Regions from separate parts of the Novosphingobium rhizovicinum genome, predicted to be linked through region 2. Evidence: riboswitches for the same ligand, from Rfam matches in the RefSeq annotation. Region 2 holds a riboswitch; the other holds the start of a gene.
The links. Region 2 has a riboswitch for cobalamin ahead of ABUH87_RS12035 (TonB-dependent receptor plug domain-containing protein). Riboswitches for the same ligand answer to the same signal wherever they lie in the genome.
Positions count from the first base shown of each region.

Region 1: it holds a riboswitch for cobalamin, as region 2 does, so the genes downstream of both, ABUH87_RS15355 (energy-coupling factor ABC transporter permease) here and ABUH87_RS12035 (TonB-dependent receptor plug domain-containing protein) in region 2, are expected to answer to the same signal.

Region 1 is NZ_JBFNXR010000052.1:244,445-248,636, forward strand. Features, by position in the region: gene ABUH87_RS15350 (BCCT family transporter) at 1-1,613, opposite strand, end outside; gene ABUH87_RS15355 (energy-coupling factor ABC transporter permease) at 1,773-2,450, opposite strand; cobalamin riboswitch at 2,482-2,721, opposite strand; cobalamin riboswitch at 2,849-3,081, shown strand; gene cobW (cobalamin biosynthesis protein CobW) at 3,279-4,192, shown strand, end outside.
Region 2 is NZ_JBFNXR010000048.1:41,953-46,144, reverse strand. Features, by position in the region: gene mdh (malate dehydrogenase) at 1-659, opposite strand, end outside; gene ABUH87_RS12045 (hypothetical protein) at 857-1,165, opposite strand; gene ABUH87_RS12040 (cell wall hydrolase) at 1,328-2,464, opposite strand; cobalamin riboswitch at 2,677-2,869, shown strand; gene ABUH87_RS12035 (TonB-dependent receptor plug domain-containing protein) at 2,972-4,192, shown strand, end outside.

The DNA of each region.
Region 1 (4,192 bases), on a different contig from region 2:
GTGATGCTGTCGAGCCGCTGCTGCCAGGTCATGCCGGTGCGGGCGGGCGGAGGTGCCTCGGCGGCAATGGAGAGGTCGATCGACGTGCCACGGCTCTCCGTCTGCAACGCCCTCAGCAGCGCATAGCAGATGAAGACCATCACGATGGCAAACGGCAGGGCGCTGGCTATGGCGGCGGTCTGCAGGGCCTGGAGTCCACCTGTCAGCAGCAGTACGGCCGCGACCAGCCCGGCACACACTGCCCAGAAAATGCGCTGCCACACAGGCGGGTCCTCGACTGCGCCGTTGGTGATCATGTCGATCACCAGAGCCCCGGAATCGGCCGAGGTGACGAAGAAGGTTATGACCAGCAGCGTCGCTATGCCGGACGCGATCATGGACAACGGCAGCTGCTCCAGCGTGACGAACAGCGCCACGGGAAGGTCCGTGGCCACAGTCTGTGCGATCGGAGCGACACCCGCCAGGTCAAGGGCAATCGCGGTGTTGCCGAACACTGTCATCCAGAGGAAGGTGAACAGGACCGGCACCAGCAGCACGCCGGCCACGAATTCGCGGATCGTGCGCCCGCGTGAGATCCGCGCAATGAACATGCCCACGAACGGCGACCACGATATCCACCAGCCCCAGTAGAACAGCGTCCAGTTTCCGAGCCACGGATTGGGCTCGTAAGCGTACATGCGGAAGGTACGCTGGACGACGGAGCCCAGATACGCGCCGATGTTCTGCACATAGGCCTGCAGCAGGAACACGGTCGAGCCAGCGAGCAACACGAACAGCAACAGAGCGATTGCCAGGATGATGTTTAGTTCGGACAGGCGCTTGATCCCCGCATCAAGACCCGCCGCCGCCGACAGGGTTGCAAGTCCCGTAATGACGGCGATCAGCACCACCTGCACCAGCGGCCCCGTGGGCAGCCCGAACAGATAGTTGAAACCCGCATTGACCTGCAGCACCCCGAAACCCAGAGATGTCGCGACGCCGAACATGGTGCCAAGCACGGCAAAGATATCGATGGCATGGCCTATCGGGCCATGGATGCGGTTGCCGATCAGCGGGAACAGTGCCGAGCGAATGGTCAGCGGCAGTCCACGGCGAAAAGCGAAATACGCAAGCGCTAGTCCGATCACGATATAGATCGCCCAGGCGTGCAAACCCCAGTGGAAGAAGGTCAGCGGCAGCGCCTCGCGCGCGGCGGCGATGGTGCGCCCCTCCCCCACCGGCGGAAGCGAGTAATGCTGGATCGGCTCAGCCACTCCGAAGAACAGGAGGCCGATGCCCATGCCTGCGCTGAACAGCATCGCGAACCAGGAGAGATAGCTGTACTCTGGCTCGCTCTCGTCCGGGCCAAGTTTCACATCGCCATAGCGGCTGATCATCAGGAACAGCACGAAAACCAGAAAACCGGCGACCGAAAGGATGTAGAACCAGCCGAAATCGAGGACGATCAGCGCCTGTACAGCCGCGAACAGCCGCTCCGCACGGCCGGGGAACACAGATCCGAACAGCGCGAAAGCCAGGATCAGCGCGGCCGACACGAAGAAGACCGGCGGATTGACGTTCATCCGCGGAGCACGTCCCGCCGGAGCGGCTTCTTTCAGGACTGGCTCGCTCATTCGCCTCCTCGTGTGCGCGGCCGCGGCGGCTTCGGCAGGAACATCGCTAACGGCTGGGCCGCTGCCCAGTTGCCGCGCCTGTAAATATCAGCTGCACCCGCCGGTAGGCTCCGAAGCGGCCAATGCGCAAGCGAGGCGGCAGGAAACTCCTGCCGCAGATCACCCGGCCTCGTAGAGACGCCGCTCCACGAAGCCGCTGCCTTTGAGCTGATGGAGCGCCTTTGCGCCCCACAGCACGGCAAGGTCCACCAGCGGCTCGACGATGATCACCAGCATGTAAGCGGCGCCGAACGTGGCCACCGAAGCCGCGCTGGCCGACGTGAAGCCTTGCCCCCAGAAGGTCCAGAACGCCACCCAGCTGACGATCCCGGCCTGGTAGGTGCTAGAGAGCGTAAGAGTCTGGCTATAGCCAAGGGCGACGTAGGGCGTATCGGGCGCGATGATCCGGCGTGCGAGTGCGCTCAGGCCGAACAGCGGCACCAACAAGGTGGTCACGTTCATGCCGAACTGCGGCAGGTCAGAGGGCGCGAAGAACATGCCCTGGACCAGTAATCCGACAACGAGGCCGATCGCGGTCGGCGCAAGTCCCAGCCCCAGGAACAGGGTCGATCCCAGGATCAGGTGTACTTCCGAGACGCCGACCGGATGGTGCGGCAACACCTGGAAGAAGCTGAAAGCCAGCGCACTGGCAACGAGGCAGCGCGCAGCCAGGGATAACGATCCATTGGTTTTGACGGCATCGGCTGCCAACTTCAGAGCATAGGATCCGGCGGCAGCTGCGGTGATATAGCCCAGCCAGATCTTGCCCGGGGCAACGAAGCCCGGTTCGATGTGCATTGCAGTTCTCCTGCCGTCCCACCGACGGCTTTGAGTGGACAGATGCACGGCCGGTCTCCTGGCTCGCGGGTCATCGCTTGATGCGCACCTTCCCAAGCCTCGCATGTCTCAGCGTCCGGCCCAGTGGATGGCGGGACTGGTCCGCCATGCGCTTCTCGCTCGCCGCTTACAGTCGCGGGGGCGGCTGAGGCTCCGGGCGATACCGCCCTACCCTCATTCCCAGTGTTTCAGAGCCAACTGGCTCAAAAACGCCGTACGGGGGCAGCGGTAACGACGGTCCGGACTTCCAGTCAAGAAAAATGCCGCCTCCACCTCATCAGTGCCATGCGCAACTCGCACCTTGCCGCAGCGGTTGGCGGCGAGTACGAGCATTCCTGTTCGCACTGGCCTTGGCCGCTGCGGACGAAGATCGCGCCGGTGCCTCGCAAGAGGCTTGAATGGGAATGCGGTGAGAGGGCTTGCTCCTCGATTCCGCGGCTGTCCCTGCAACTGTAAGCGGTGAGCGCGATGCACATGCTCTCTGGATCGAGAGCAGCCACTGGGCCGGACGCTGAGACATGCGAGGCCTGGGAAGGCGTGCATCAAGCCTTGACCCGCGAGCCAGGAGACCTGCCGGCGTCTGGTCGCTCTTGCCGTGGCCCAGGGGATGGCCAAGGCACGGTACCTTCCGTCTGAGCGACATCATGCATGCGGCCGGGGCCGCATCGGCACGCTTGCGTCGGGCGCCTCTCGCGCCGGTCCGATGCGCGTGTGCCGTTCGCTGGCGCGCGTCATCTGCGTACCGGCCTGCCCCGCCGCGTAGTGTCGCCGGCGCGGCAGGAGAGTACCTTGAGCAAAGTACCCACGACCGTCATCACCGGCTTTCTCGGAGCCGGCAAGACCACACTGATCCGCCATCTGCTCGGCAACGCCGGCGGGCGACGTCTGGCGCTCATCATCAACGAGTTCGGGGATGTCGGCGTCGATGGCGAACTGGTGAAGGGCTGCAACGATGCCGCCTGTCCCGAGGACGATATAGTCGAACTGGCCAATGGCTGCATCTGCTGCACCGTCGCCGACGACTTCCTGCCGACGATGATGAAGCTGCTCGACCGGCCCAACCGGCCCGAGCACATCATCATCGAGACTTCGGGGCTCGCCCTGCCCAAGCCGCTGGTCAAGGCGTTCCAGTGGCCCGACATCCGTACCCGCGCCACGGTGGATGGCGTGGTCGCGCTGATCGACGCCGACGCGGTGGCAGCCGGGCGCTTCGCCACTGACGAGGCCGCACTGGCGGCGGCCCGCGCCGCCGATCCCAGCCTCGACCATGAAAGCCCGCTGGAAGAGCTGTTCGAGGAGCAGCTCGGCTGCGCCGACATGGTTGTGCTCAACAAGACCGACCTGATCGACGCCGAGCCGCTGGCTGCAGTCGAACGGCAAGTGGAAGCGGAAATCCGCCCCGGCGTGAAGATCGTGCGCGCAGCCCATGGCGTGGTGGACATCGCCGCCTTGCTCGGCATCACCGCCGCCGCCGAGGACGATCTCGACTCCCGCCCCTCGCACATCGACGGCCTGGACGCCGATCACGATCACGACGACTTCGACAGCTTCGTCGTCGCGGGCGGCGAAGTGGCCGATCTGGACGCCATGCTGACGGGCATGGCTACGTTGATCGCCCGCCATGATGTGCTGCGCATCAAGGGCATGGTCGCAGTGACAGGCAAAGGCAGCCGTCTCGTGGTGCAGGCCGTCGGCCCGCGCAT
Region 2 (4,192 bases):
CCGCCACCATTCGCGGTGCGCTTGACGATCTCGTCGATGCGCTCCTGAGTGGACTTGCCCATCTTGATGAGGTCGGGAACGGGGATGCCCTTGACGGTCGAGTACTCGACCACCGGCACCATCGTGTCGCCGTGGCCGCCAAGCACGAAGCTGGTGACGTCGCGAACCGAAACGCCGAACTCCCAGGCAAGGAAGGTCGAGAAGCGAGCCGAGTCCAGCACGCCGGCCATGCCGACGACCTTGTTATGCGGCAGGCCGGAGAACTCGCGCAGAGCCCAGACCATCGCGTCGAGCGGGTTGGTGATGCAGATCACGAACGCGTCGGGGCAGTTGTTCTTGATGCCCTCGCCGACTGCCTTCATCACCTTGAGGTTGATGCCGAGCAGGTCGTCGCGGCTCATGCCGGGCTTGCGCGGAACGCCTGCGGTGACGATCACCACGTCGGCGCCGGCGATATCCTTGTAGTCGCTGGTGCCGGTGATCTGCGCGTCGAAGCCTTCAACCGGGCCACACTGCGACAAGTCGAGCGCCTTGCCCTGGGGGACGCCGTCGGCGATGTCGAACAGGACGATGTCGCCCAGTTCCTTCTGCGCGGCGAGGTGAGCCAGAGTGCCGCCGATGTTGCCGGCGCCGATAAGGGCGATCTTCTTGCGAGCCATGTGCCTGTCAGTCCTTCACGAGCGGGAGCAGCGGACGAAAAAGGGCGGCCTGCCTTGCTCCGCAAAAATGGCAGGCTCCAAATTGCGTTCCGCGCGTGCCTAGGCCCGCGGTGCTGACAATGCAACACTCTAAAGGTGAAAAGCCCCAGTAATTACGCCTCTTAATGATAAAGGATCGCAATAGCAATAACCACCCTTTACGACACCGCCTCCATCTGAGCGGTGAGGCTGTCTGCCATGCGCCGGTCTAGCTGACGGCACAGGGCGAGCCAGTGCAGGCATGCTTGATCATCGCCGTCGCGCCGGGCCCACAATGCGCGATTGGCTGCGTTCTCGGCGGCGGCCATGCCGTGCCGCGCGAAGTGGCGCAGGGCAGCGGCCAGCAGAGACTGATCCAGCCGGTGTCGATCGTTGTCGTTCACCGGGCGCAACTCGACCGACCGGCAGCGGCATGCGCGAACGACAATATTGGATGCCGTGTTTGCTGCGGCGAAGCGGATGGTCATGGGTGCGGCCCTTTGTCGTTATTGATCTGAGAGGCTTAGCCGCATTGTCCTAATCCATCGGTGCAAGTCTATGGTTTCAGAGACGTTGAGGATCATCTGTCCGGCTTGCTGGACCGGCGTTCCGTCGCTCACGTCAGCAGATGAAATGCACGGGTACTCAGTTCACAAGCTGCCGACCGGGCTGGCGATCCACTGGCCGCTGTTGCGATATTCGTCTCGAACCTCGTGACCGCCCGGCAAGTTGTCGCCGCTGTAGAGCGCGTCGCCGCCTCTGCGCGTGAGTTCATTGGTGTAGAGAGGCGCAGCCGTTGGCGCGCCGGTATGAAGCGACGCCGCCGAGCGATCGGCCTGCATGGCTCCCCGATCAAACACCTGCTGGATGTCCACGGGATCGATTGAAGTGTCTCCGGCTTGGGCTGGCGCAGGCTGCCGGGGCCGAGGGCCTGGAGTGGGTTCGCCGCCGAGATAGGCGAAGCGGAAGACCGCATGTTTTCCGGCGGCTCCGTTGAAGCTGTAAAAGCGGTGAGCGCCGATGGTGAGCATATAGCGTAAGCTTGATGCCCAGTACGGATGGACTGCAAGCGTATGATAGTGCGTCGCCAGACCGGCGGGAGTGTAGACATAGCCCGCCAGCGCCTGCCGGGCCACGTTTGCGGCTCGGTCCCAGAACAGACGCTGGGGGCGGCGTGCCAGTGACCCGTCGCAGGTGAACGTGAACTGGCAGCCGGTCGTGCGTTCCGAGCCTTGAAAGACCACGCCGCAGACAGTGTTCGGATATGCGGGATGGGCGACCCGGTTAAGAACAACCTGGGCGACCGCACGCTGTCCGGCATCGGCTTCGCTCGCCGCTTCGTAATAGATCGCAGCCGTCAGGCACTGCTCTGCACGCAAGCGATCGATGCCGCTGTTGTCGACGCGCAGAGGGCGCGCTGCCGGTTCATTCTGAAAGACAGACCCGATCTCGGTCGCAATGGCAGAGTACGCTGCTGGTGCCGGGTTGGCCTCAAGATCAAGGTAGTAGAACGCGGAGCCGGGAAAACTCTCGCCCTTCCGCTCGAACGGCATCGGGTCCATTCCCGCCTCGTGCGCAATTGCGTCGCCGATCCGGAAAGCTGCGAGTGCGTTGGGGTTAGCCGAAAACGCCGGGAGAGCGGCGAGACCCATGAGGGCTGCTGCCAGGCGGGCCTTCTTGCGCTGGGCTTTAGCGCGATGGCCTCGCATGCCTTTGTGTGTCAGCCGTGCCGTGAAATCGCGGGAGCGCTGCTCGTTAAGACAGAGTTGGGCGAGGCGGGCCGTCATGCAATCCTGATTCTAGCGGGAGGGGGTGTACGGCGGCAGACCGTCACCCCCTCCGCATAAGTGCGGGCGCAGCGTAGAACAGCGGCGATTCCCTCGCGTCCCGTCACGGCACAGGGGCCAGCCATAGCCTTAAGAGCTTAAAGACTCCTGCTCCGCGAGCGCGGCGATGGTTCCGTGCAGTTACCCTTGCCAGGCCTGACTTGTGCTTCTATCCGCCCGCTCACGTCATGGGTGCCCGATTGCCGGGCCTAAGAGGGAATTCGGTGCGATACCGAGCTGCCCCCGCAACTGTGACCGGGGAGTCCACTCTCAACCAGCCACTGGTGCAGCTTCGAAGGCGGCCGGGAAGGCGAGGGTGGGCAGCGATCCGGGAGCCAGGAGACCTGCCCAAGACGGTCGTTCCGCGCCGGGCGGGGTGTACCGGAATGCAGCGTGGACCGCGCGCCAAGCAATGGGCGCGGCCCTCTCGCCATGAGCGGCAATTCGTTCAGGGCTGGAGGTTTATCTATGAAGTATCTGTTTTTGCTTGGTTCGTCACTCACGTTGGCGATGCAGGCACGTGCTCAGGACGTGCCGCTCGCCTCAGCGACCGGCGTTGGCGAAGGGACGGAGATCACCGTTCTTGCCACTGGCAGCCGCCTCGACATCGACAAGACTGGTCAGCCTGTCAGTGTCATCGGGACGGCGGAGCTGAAGTCGATCCAGGGCCCCGATATCGCGCGAGTGCTTGAGCGTCTGCCTGGAGTCACGTTCTCGCGAAACGGCAGTCTGGGTGGCACGACGAGCGTCTTCGTGCGGGGCGCCAACTCGCAGCAGGTGCTGGTCCTCATCGATGGCATCAGGGTCGCGGATGTCGCCGCACCGGGGGGCGGCTATGACTTCGCCAACGTCAGCGCCGGTGGCGTCGGGCGCGTAGAGCTTCTGCGCGGATCGAACTCGGTGATCTGGGGTTCGGAAGCCATCGGTGGTGTCATCTCTCTGACATCGCGCGAGCTCAATGGCGTCGAGACGACCGCAGAGTATGGCACGCGCGATACATTCGATGGTCAAGTGACAGCGGGCCTGTCCACAGACCGTTACGGTGTCACGCTGAATGGCGGGTACCTGAGGACTGACGGGCTAAGCCAGGCAGCGGCTGGATCGGAAGAAGACGGTTTTCGACAGTGGCGGGCCAACGGACGCGCTAGGTATGCGCTCACGTCTGCTTTGGAGGCGACACTCACCGGCAGGTACACACAGGGCAAGCTGGAGATCGACGGCTATCCGGCGCCTCTCTACGTCTTCGCGGACACGCACGAGTACCAGAAGACACGAGAGATTGGCGGGCGCGCTGGGCTCGCGTGGTCTTCCGACGCAGTTGATCTGAATGCCGGATACCAGGTTTCAGACACACGCCGCCGCTACTTCGACCCGAGCTCCCCGACGGATCCGACTTCGCAGACACAGGGGCAGAGTCGCCGTGCAGAGCTTCGGGGCGCATGGCGGGCATACGATGCTCTCCGGCTGGACTTCGGCGCAGATCACGAATGGACCCGCATCGATGTCAGCTCTGCGTCCCGCCGCAAGGCCCATCTTTCAAGCGGACACGCGCTGCTAGGCTGGTACTCGGATGCGTTCACAGTGGCGGCCGGCGTGCGCTACGATGACCATTCGCGCTTCGGTGATCGCTGGACGTTCGGTGCCAACGGTAGCGCCGCGCTCGGCGACGACTGGCGCCTGCGCGCGTCG